2 regions of the Sinomonas sp. B1-1 genome follow, and region 2 is predicted to be linked to the other one. Evidence: riboswitches for the same ligand, from Rfam matches in the RefSeq annotation. Region 2 holds a riboswitch; the other holds the start of a gene.
What was found. A riboswitch is a leader RNA that binds a small molecule or an ion and turns the genes downstream of it on or off. The one in region 2 is predicted to bind cyclic di-AMP.
Positions count from the first base shown of each region.

Region 1 (4,201 bases), on a different contig from region 2:
GAACTCACCGAAGGAGAGGTGCTGGGCCTTGGAGCGGACGAGGCCGAAGGAGGCGACGTCCCAGAACGCAGTTGAACCGCCGACGCCGAGGACCACCTCGTAGCCCTCGGGCGCCGAGAAGAACTCCTTGAGGCCCTCGCGGACGCTGCCGACGAGGTTCTTGACGGGCGCCTGCCGGTGGGAGGTGCCGAGCAGCTTCTCACCCGCCGCCGCGATCGCGTCGACCTGCTCTCGGCGCACCTTGGATGGACCTGCTCCGAAGCGTCCATCGGAAGGGAGGAGCTCGGCGGGGATCTGAAGCTGGCTGGATTCGGCCACGGTGAAGCCTCCTTGTGGGTCAGGGTGGAGGCGGAGGCCGTGCCCTTCGCCCCGGGTCAAGTCTGCCGCACCGGCATTGGTGTCGCGAACCATTGCGCCCGGGAGTCCCGTCTAATCTGAGCGGTTCAAAATAAGCTAGAATTGCGGCAGCGACGCCGTCCGCACCGCCCCACCGCCCGAGGAGCTCGAAGCACCGCATGTCCGACCTCATCGACACCACCGAGATGTACCTGCGCACCATCCTCGAACTCGAGGAGGAGGGCATCACCCCACTGCGCGCGCGCATCGCCGAGCGGCTCCGCCACTCCGGCCCCACCGTCTCCCAGACCGTGGCACGCATGGAGCGGGACGGCCTCGTGGTCGTCTCAGGGGACCGGCACCTGCAGCTGACCCTCGACGGCCGCAGGCGGGCGGTCGAGGTCATGCGCAAGCACCGCCTCGCGGAGCGCCTCCTCTCCGACGTGATCGGGCTGGACTGGCCCTACGTCCATGACGAGGCGTGCCGCTGGGAGCACGTCATGAGCGAGCGCGTCGAGCGCCGGCTGTACGAGCTGCTCGGACGGCCCACGGAGTCGCCCTACGGGAACCCCATTCCCGGCCTCGAGGCCCTCGGCGGCACCCCCTCCGAGGGGTTCGCCGACGGCGTCGTCACGCTCGTGGAGGCGATGGACACCTATGCCCCGGGTTCCCGGGTCGTGGTGAGCCGGCTCGCCGAGCCGATCCAGGTGGACCCGGAGCTGCTGGCACAGCTCGATGAGGGCGGCATCCGTCCGGGCGCCAAGGTCGCCCTCGAGCGGGTGGGGGACTACATCTCGGTGCGCGTGGCAATGGTCGACGGCGCGCTGGAGCTGCCGGTCGAGGTTGCGGCGCACGTCTTCGTCTCGGTGGCATAGCTGGCCCGCGAGCCGCGTAGTTACCGGGGAGTCGCACAAGGCCTCACACAAGAGGACAAAACCTCTACTCGGTGGAGTAACCCGCCAGACGCCAATTTGGCGTGAGCTTCCTCTCACTAAAGGTCACGAAAGCGTTACATCGGGTTTGAGTTCCTCTATGCTGGAGGACAAGCGCCGGGACTTCGGCGTGATCCCAGCCGCACGCCGAGCTCTGCCAGCGGACCGGGATGCAGCAATCCAAGGCAGAGGCGGGGGAACCACCAGCGGCGGCCGAGGCCGCCTTGGGGTGAAGCCCGCAGCACGCTCGGGACACTGGCACGCAGGATCCATCCGTGGATACCCGTGTGCCCAGACCCGCGCGGCTGGGCCGAGTCCGGACTCTCTGGCTCGAACCCGACAGCTAACTTCGCAGGCGCTTGACGAGAGAGGGAATTCGCTTGAGCCAGCAAGCTGTCCGCGGTCGACGTCGCGCCCAGTCGCCGTCGTTCGCCGATGTCGACCATGCCGCGGGCCTCCGCCCCCGAGACGCCAGCAGGCGCGGCCGCCGCGCCGCCGAGCGCCAGAGCCCCGTCCGCCAGCTCGCCGAGATCGCCTCGGTCGCCGGGGTCGGGCAGAAGGCCGGGGTGGCACTCGCCGCGACGGGCCTTGTCCTGACCGTGACGGTCCCCACCGCCACCGGTGCCATCGAGGCCGGCGCCGCCTCGAAGGCCTCCCAGGTCGTCGACACGGCCGTCCTGCCCGAGGTCACGGCGCCCGAGGACGCGTCCGTCGCCTTCAGCCGGGCCTCCGTGGGCAGTGCACTCAACCCGGACGGCCAGCTCCAGCAGATGCTCACGGCCGAGTCTGCCAAGGGTGTCACGCCGGCCCAGGCCCAGCACTCCCTCGGCGCCCCCCTCGACTCCATGGAGAAGACCTCTCCGTTCGGCTACCGCGTGAGCCCCATCAGCGGGTGGGCCGGCGAGTTCCACCGCGGGCAGGACTTCGCCGCCCAGTGCGGGACCTCCGTCAAGGCGGCCGCCGGCGGAACCGTGACCTTCGCCGGATGGCACCCCTACGGCGGCGGGAACCGGGTCGTGATCGACCACGGCAACGGGCTCGAGACCACCTACAACCACCTCTCCTCGTTCTCGGTCTCGGTGGGCCAGAAGGTGGACCGCGGGGCGCTCATCGCCCTCAGCGGCACGACCGGTGCCTCCACCGGCTGCCACCTCCACTTCGAGGTCATGGTCAACGGCGACGTCGTCGACCCCAACGGCTGGCTCTGAGCCGCGTTAGCGGCCCTCTCCAGCCCTCCAGGGCGCGTGCTTTCGGGCGCGCGCCCTTCGTCGTGTCCTTTTCGTGATCCTCGATAAACACACCGTGATCCGAATGTGACATATGGTCCGGTGTCCTGTAGGGTCGTTCCTGTTCCAGCTCCTACCAAGTTGGAACATTCGGAGAGAATGCCTAGCTCTGCCACTCTCCGAAGCCGTTCGCACACACCGCTTGGCAGAGGCGGGGGAACCACTTCTGGTCCTCCTCAGGGAGGGCCTTGGGGTTAAGCAGCCCGGCGCGAGCCGGGAGGCCGGATACTTCCAATCCGAACCCGACAGCTCACCTCGTAGGCACTGGGAGAGGCTACTTCTGTGTCGTCACGCACCATGACTGCGCGCCATCGCGCCGTACCGGTCCGCACCCGTCCGCTCGAAGCTGTCGCGCAGGCAGTGTCCGACAATGCAGGCACCATCGGCCGCCAGGCGGCCGTCATCGCCGCGGCGTCCGGGCTGATCATCAGCGCCGGGCTCCCCGCGCAGGCTGCAGAAGCCCAGCGCGAGGCTTCCGCCCTCTCCGACGTGGCCAGCACTGCTGTGCCGAGCGTCGTCGCGTCCACCGATGCCCAGGTCTCCTTCGAGCGCCCCGCCGTTGAGTCGGTCGCCGCGCCCGTCGTCGAGCCCGTCAAGACCCAGTCCACCGCTCCGGCCGCGCAGACGCAGACCGCTACCGCGCAGGCCGCGGTCGCGACGAAGTCGTCGCCCGCTGTGGACGCCACCGTGAACGCCGCCGGCTCGAGCCTCGCGGCGATCGCCTACACGGGCATCGGCCACCCCTACGTCTGGGGCGGCACCACTCCTGCTGGCTGGGACTGCTCGGGTTTCACCCAGTGGGTCTACGCCCAGGCAGGCATCAGCATCCCGCGTGTCCAGGCATGGAGCATCATGCGCCAGACCGCCACTCCGGCCCCCGGTGACCTCGTGGTCCAGAACGGCGGCGCCCATGTTGGCATCTACGTCGGCAACGGGATGATGATCAGCGCGCTCAACCCCTCGCAGGGCACGCTGCTCCACGCCGTGGCCGCGACCGGCTCGTCCGTCTTCTACACCCTCAGCTGAGAACCATCCACTTCCGGGCGCGGCGGTGACCCCCGCTGCGGCGCCTTCCGAGGGCCGTCCCCCTGCGGCCTGAGGGACACGAGAGAGAGAACTCACCCGTATGACCACCCGTGCAGGAATCGGGCGCCACCGCGCCGACAACACCTCCTCCCTTGCCATCATCGCCAAGGCTGTCACCGAGAACGCCGGCGGTGTCGGCCGCCAGGCCGCCGTCATCGCGGCTGCCAGCGGCCTCGTCCTGACCAGCGGCGTCGCCGCCAACGCTGCTGAGGTCTCGTCCCAGCGCGAGGCGTCGGCCCCGGTTGCCCTCGAGGTCGAGAGCGCCGTCCAGGCGCCGATCTCGGCCGAGACGACGGCCGCCGTCACCTTCGAGCGTCCCGCCGTCGAGTCCGTTGCCGCCCCGGTCGTCGAGAAGCCGGCCCCGGCCCCCGTCGCCCAGGCCGCCCCGCAGGCCCAGGCTCCGGCTCCCGCCAAGGTGCAGGCCGCCGCCAGCACCGCTGTGCAGGCTCCCGCCCCGGCCCCCGCCGCCGCGAGCGGCCAGGGTGCCGCCATCGCCGCCGCCGCGTACGCCCAGCTGGGTGTCGCCCAGGACTGCACGATGCTCGTGACCAACTCGCTGGC
Region 1 is NZ_JBCHVF010000007.1:78,727-82,927, reverse strand. It holds gene serC (phosphoserine transaminase) at 1-318, opposite strand, end outside; gene ACQ5BE_RS11660 (metal-dependent transcriptional regulator) at 516-1,211, shown strand; cyclic di-AMP (ydaO/yuaA leader) riboswitch at 1,430-1,642, shown strand; gene ACQ5BE_RS11655 (M23 family metallopeptidase) at 1,649-2,476, shown strand; cyclic di-AMP (ydaO/yuaA leader) riboswitch at 2,668-2,832, shown strand; gene ACQ5BE_RS11650 (C40 family peptidase) at 2,852-3,580, shown strand; gene ACQ5BE_RS11645 (NlpC/P60 family protein) at 3,681-4,201, shown strand, end outside.
Region 1: another riboswitch for cyclic di-AMP. It lies ahead of ACQ5BE_RS11655 (M23 family metallopeptidase); the one in region 2 lies ahead of ACQ5BE_RS10950 (hypothetical protein).

Region 2 (4,201 bases):
CGCACGGTGCGGACAGTGTTCGCCAGACGGCCGAGCTTGGACCGCAGGCGGCGGATGTGCACGTCGATCGTGCGCTCGTTCGGGATCTCCTCGGCGTTCTTCCAGAGGCCCTCGAGCAGCTCGTCACGGCTCACGGTCCGCGTCCCGTTCTCCACGAGGAAGTTCAGGAGCTCGAACTCCTTGAACGTCAGGTTCAGGGTTTCACCGTCGAGGTGGACCTCGCGGCGGGCGAGGTCGATGAGGACGCCGGCCGGGCGGGCGTCCGACTGCGGGGCCGGACGGGGCTCGGGGCGCTGCTGGCGGGCCGCGATGGTCGGGTCGCCGAAGGTGGAGCGCACGACGTCGAGCGAGGAGCCGGGTGCGGAGGCCGGCGCCACCGCGACGGCCGCGTAGCTCTCGACGCCCTCGACGAGGTTCTGCGCGTACGCGCGGATCTCCTGGGCGATGCGCGCGATCGATGTGCCGGCCGCGGCGGCCTGCTGCTCGGACAGGCCCACGTAGAGGACGAAGCCATGCGCGACGTTGTCCGGGGTGACCGCCCGCACCGGCTCAGGCCCCGCGGGGACGACCGGGGTGGGGGCGGTGATCGGGGCGTAGTCCTCGGCCAGGGAGCGGAAGGGCTGGGCTGCCCGCAGCCCCTGCTGGGCTCCGGGGTGAGCCGGGGCATCGGCCTGGCCGGGGAAGCGCGAGCCGAACGGCTGCCGGTGGCCCGGCTGGGACTTCTGGGCGTTGCGGACAGAGATGTGGACGTAGCCGGAAGCAACAGACATGGATCAGACCTCGAGAGAACTAGCCGTGAAGGCTTCGAATGCGGAGCAGATCGCCCGCGTGGGTAGGTGCTGCCCGACGCTGGGCGGAGGAACGACTGGGGCTAAACGCTGGGGTGGTGCAGTCAGCTCGACATTCGACAACAGCGCGGCTCGAGGCTGGCGGGTGAGCCAGCGAGGGCTACTGCGGCTGCAGGTGCTGTTGAGTCTTTGTTCACACTGAGAGTGTGCGGCGTAACAATGCCTACAGGCAAGTAACAATGCCGCTTTCGTCTCACATGTTGAGATCAGCGAGGCCTTTGTGATCAGCATCACGATTCGGCGCAGGCCTGTTATGAATCAAGATTTTCACAGTTTCGGGAGATGGTCGAGTTTTCATCGAAGGATCTTCGGCGAAAGGACTCCTTCCGTTCATCTTCCGTTGAACTAGGCGGAATCTCACAATGTGGACGGCTGTGGACGCGCGCCGGAGACCCGGCCGCGTCAGGTAGACAACCGACCCTTCGGTCAGCTAGTGCGACGCCAAATCTGCCGTTACCCAAATGTGACAATGACGGAAGCTTCCCGTACGGTGTATGGGTGCCCGCAGAACGGCGGGTGCCCACGGGACCCGCTCGCCGAACTCTGCCGGCGGCCCGTTGCGTTCAGTTCAAGGCAGAGACGGAGGACCCACCTGGCGGCCGCGCCCGCTCTCCCGAGCGGAGGTGCGCCCTTGGGGTGAAGCCCATGCCCATCGGCAGGGCCGGATGGCTCGCATCCGAACCCGACAGCTAACTTCGCAGGCGCCAACGAGAGGCCCATCCGCTTTGAGCAAGTCCCCCTTCCGCGCTGCCCCGCGCCCTCATGGCCGCCGCCGCGCCTTCGACCACTCCTCCCCCCTCGCCCGCATTGCCGCGTCCTCGGGCGCCAAGTCCGGCAGCGCGTTCGACAAGCTCGGCCACCGCAGCGCCGTCGTCGCACTGTCCCTCGGCCTGCTCGCGGTCGCCGGAGGCGGCGCGGCAGCCACGGCCAACGTGAACGGCCTGGCCCGCACCTCGTCTGTCGAGGCCAGCATTCCCGAAGCCTCGGGCGATTCGATCGCCCAGTCGATCGCCGCCGGCCCCACCGAGCAGGCGGCCCTCCGCGCTGACGCCGCTGCTTCCAAGACCGCGGCGGAGCAGGCGGCTGCGGACCAGGCAGCTGCCGAGAAGGCCGCCGCGGACCAGGCTGCCGCTGCCAAGGCTGCCGCCGACCAGGCAGCGGCGGACCAGGCGGCGGCCGCAAAGGCCGCCGCCGACAAGGCTGCCGCTGACAAGGCAGCGGCGGACAAGGCAGCCGCCGCGCTCGCCGCCCAGCCCGTCGATGACCCCGCGGGCGCCAAGGCGTACGCCGCGAGCCGCCTCGCCGCCTTCGGCTGGGGCCAGGACCAGATGAGCGCCCTCGAGACCCTCTGGACCAAGGAGTCGGGCTGGAGGACCACCGCGACGAACGCCTCGAGCGGCGCGTACGGCATCGTCCAGTCGCTCCCGGGCTCGAAGATGGCGAGCGTCGGCGCCGACTGGCAGACCAACTACCGCACCCAGATCGACTGGGGCCTGAACTACATCAAGTCCCGGTACGGCTCCCCCGCCAACGCCCTCGCCTTCCACCTCGCCAACAACTGGTACTGATCACCAGCTGGCAGTGACCGGCCGCCCGAACGGCGGCAGCAGGGGGACAGAGCACGACGGCGCCGCCCACCTCAGCGCGAGGTGGGCGGCGCCGTCGTGCTCGGCAGGACGTCGGGGGTCAGCTGCTCGAGCCGGCCGATGCCGAAGTCTCGCTGACGGTGAGCGCCGAGAGTCCATCCTTGAGGGCCGTGATGCTCACGGTCTGGCCGATGGCGAGGCTCGACGACGACCCGGACGATGACCCTGACTGGGACCCCCGCTGGCTGCGGCCCGCCGTCCGGCTCAGGTACTCGGTCTGAGCGGTCAGTGCGTAGGTCTGCTGGAACCCGTCGGTGCTCTTCACGGTCACGGATCCCGACGACACCGCGGTGATGGTGCCGGTCTGCATGACCATCGTCACGTTCTGGCTGTCCCGCAGCACCACGTACTCGCCGTGCAGCACCTGTCCCATGGTGCCGGCGCCCATGCCGGCGGGGCCGAAGCCGTCCGGCGCCACGCCGTCCTGAGCACCGCCGTCCTGGCCGAAGCGGGACTGGCCGCCTGTGCCGGGCTGACCGTTCGCACCCGGCTGGCCCACGCCGCCCTGCGCGGTTCCTGCGCCGCTGGTGGAGCCGGTCGCCGCATACACGGCGGCCCCGGCGCCCGCCGCGAGCACGACGGCGATGCCGGCGGCGGCAGCCCCCTTCTGGGTGCGGGACATCCCGCGCCGGCCCGGCCCCTGGGGAGGAGCGGCGCCCCAGCCGGCGGCGGGCTGGCCCTGCTGCGGGGCCGGGGCACCCCATCCGGCGGCGGGCTGGGCGCCCTGCTGCCACGCGGCGTCGTGCGTCCCTCCCGGCACGCTCGGCTCGACGGAGGGCCGGGCCTGCTGGCCTGGCCGGTTCGGGTTCTGGCCTGGCTGGGCGTGGCCGGGTTCGTGGGGCCTCTGCTGGTCTTCGCCGGACATTGAATCCTCCTGGGGTCGCGGTGTCCTGCTCCCAAGAGTTGGTTCCGTCCCTGTGGCGACGCTGTGCCACCCTGCAGGACTGGCTGTGACCGGGGATAGTCTGGTCACCGCGGGCGTCCACAGCTCGCTCAAAGCTGAGGCTCAGGCTGGGACTAAACCGTCACGGGAGGCTGGAACCATGGCAAGCCCCTTCTCCGTCAACAATCTGCCCGCCCTCACACACCCCGATGGGACCCCGATCCGCGCCCTCGTGGTGGACGACGAGCCGAGCCTCGCGGACCTCATGAGCATGGGGCTGCGCATGGCCGGCTGGAGCGTGCAGATCGCCGGGGACGGGCCCTCGGCTGTCGCCGCCGCGCGGGACTTCCGCCCGGACGTGCTGGTGCTGGACGTCATGATGCCCGGCTTCGACGGCGTCGAGGTGCTCGGCCGGATCCGCCAGTTCATGCCGGAGGTCCCCGCGCTGTTCCTGACCGCGAAGGACGCGGTCGAGGACAGGATCACGGGCCTCGCCGCGGGCGGCGACGACTATGTGACGAAGCCGTTCAGCATGGAGGAGGTCATGCTCCGCCTGCACCGACTCGTGCAGCGCTCGGGCGTGGCCGCGCAGGACGACGCCGAACTCGTGGTCGGAGACCTCGTCCTGAACACGGACACCCGGGAGGTGACCCGCGGCGGCGAGGACATCCAGCTCACCGCCACCCAGTTCGAACTCCTGCGCTACCTGATGGAGAACCCGAAGCGAGTGATCAGCAAGGCCCAGATCCTCGACCGGGTGTGGCAGTACGACTTCGGCGGCCAGGCGAACATCGTCGAGCTGTACATCTCCTACCTGCGCAAGA
Region 2 is NZ_JBCHVF010000006.1:100,732-104,932, reverse strand. It holds gene ACQ5BE_RS10955 (winged helix-turn-helix domain-containing protein) at 1-770, opposite strand, end outside; cyclic di-AMP (ydaO/yuaA leader) riboswitch at 1,373-1,567, shown strand; gene ACQ5BE_RS10950 (hypothetical protein) at 1,574-2,416, shown strand; gene ACQ5BE_RS10945 (hypothetical protein) at 2,535-3,359, opposite strand; gene ACQ5BE_RS10940 (response regulator transcription factor) at 3,538-4,201, shown strand, end outside.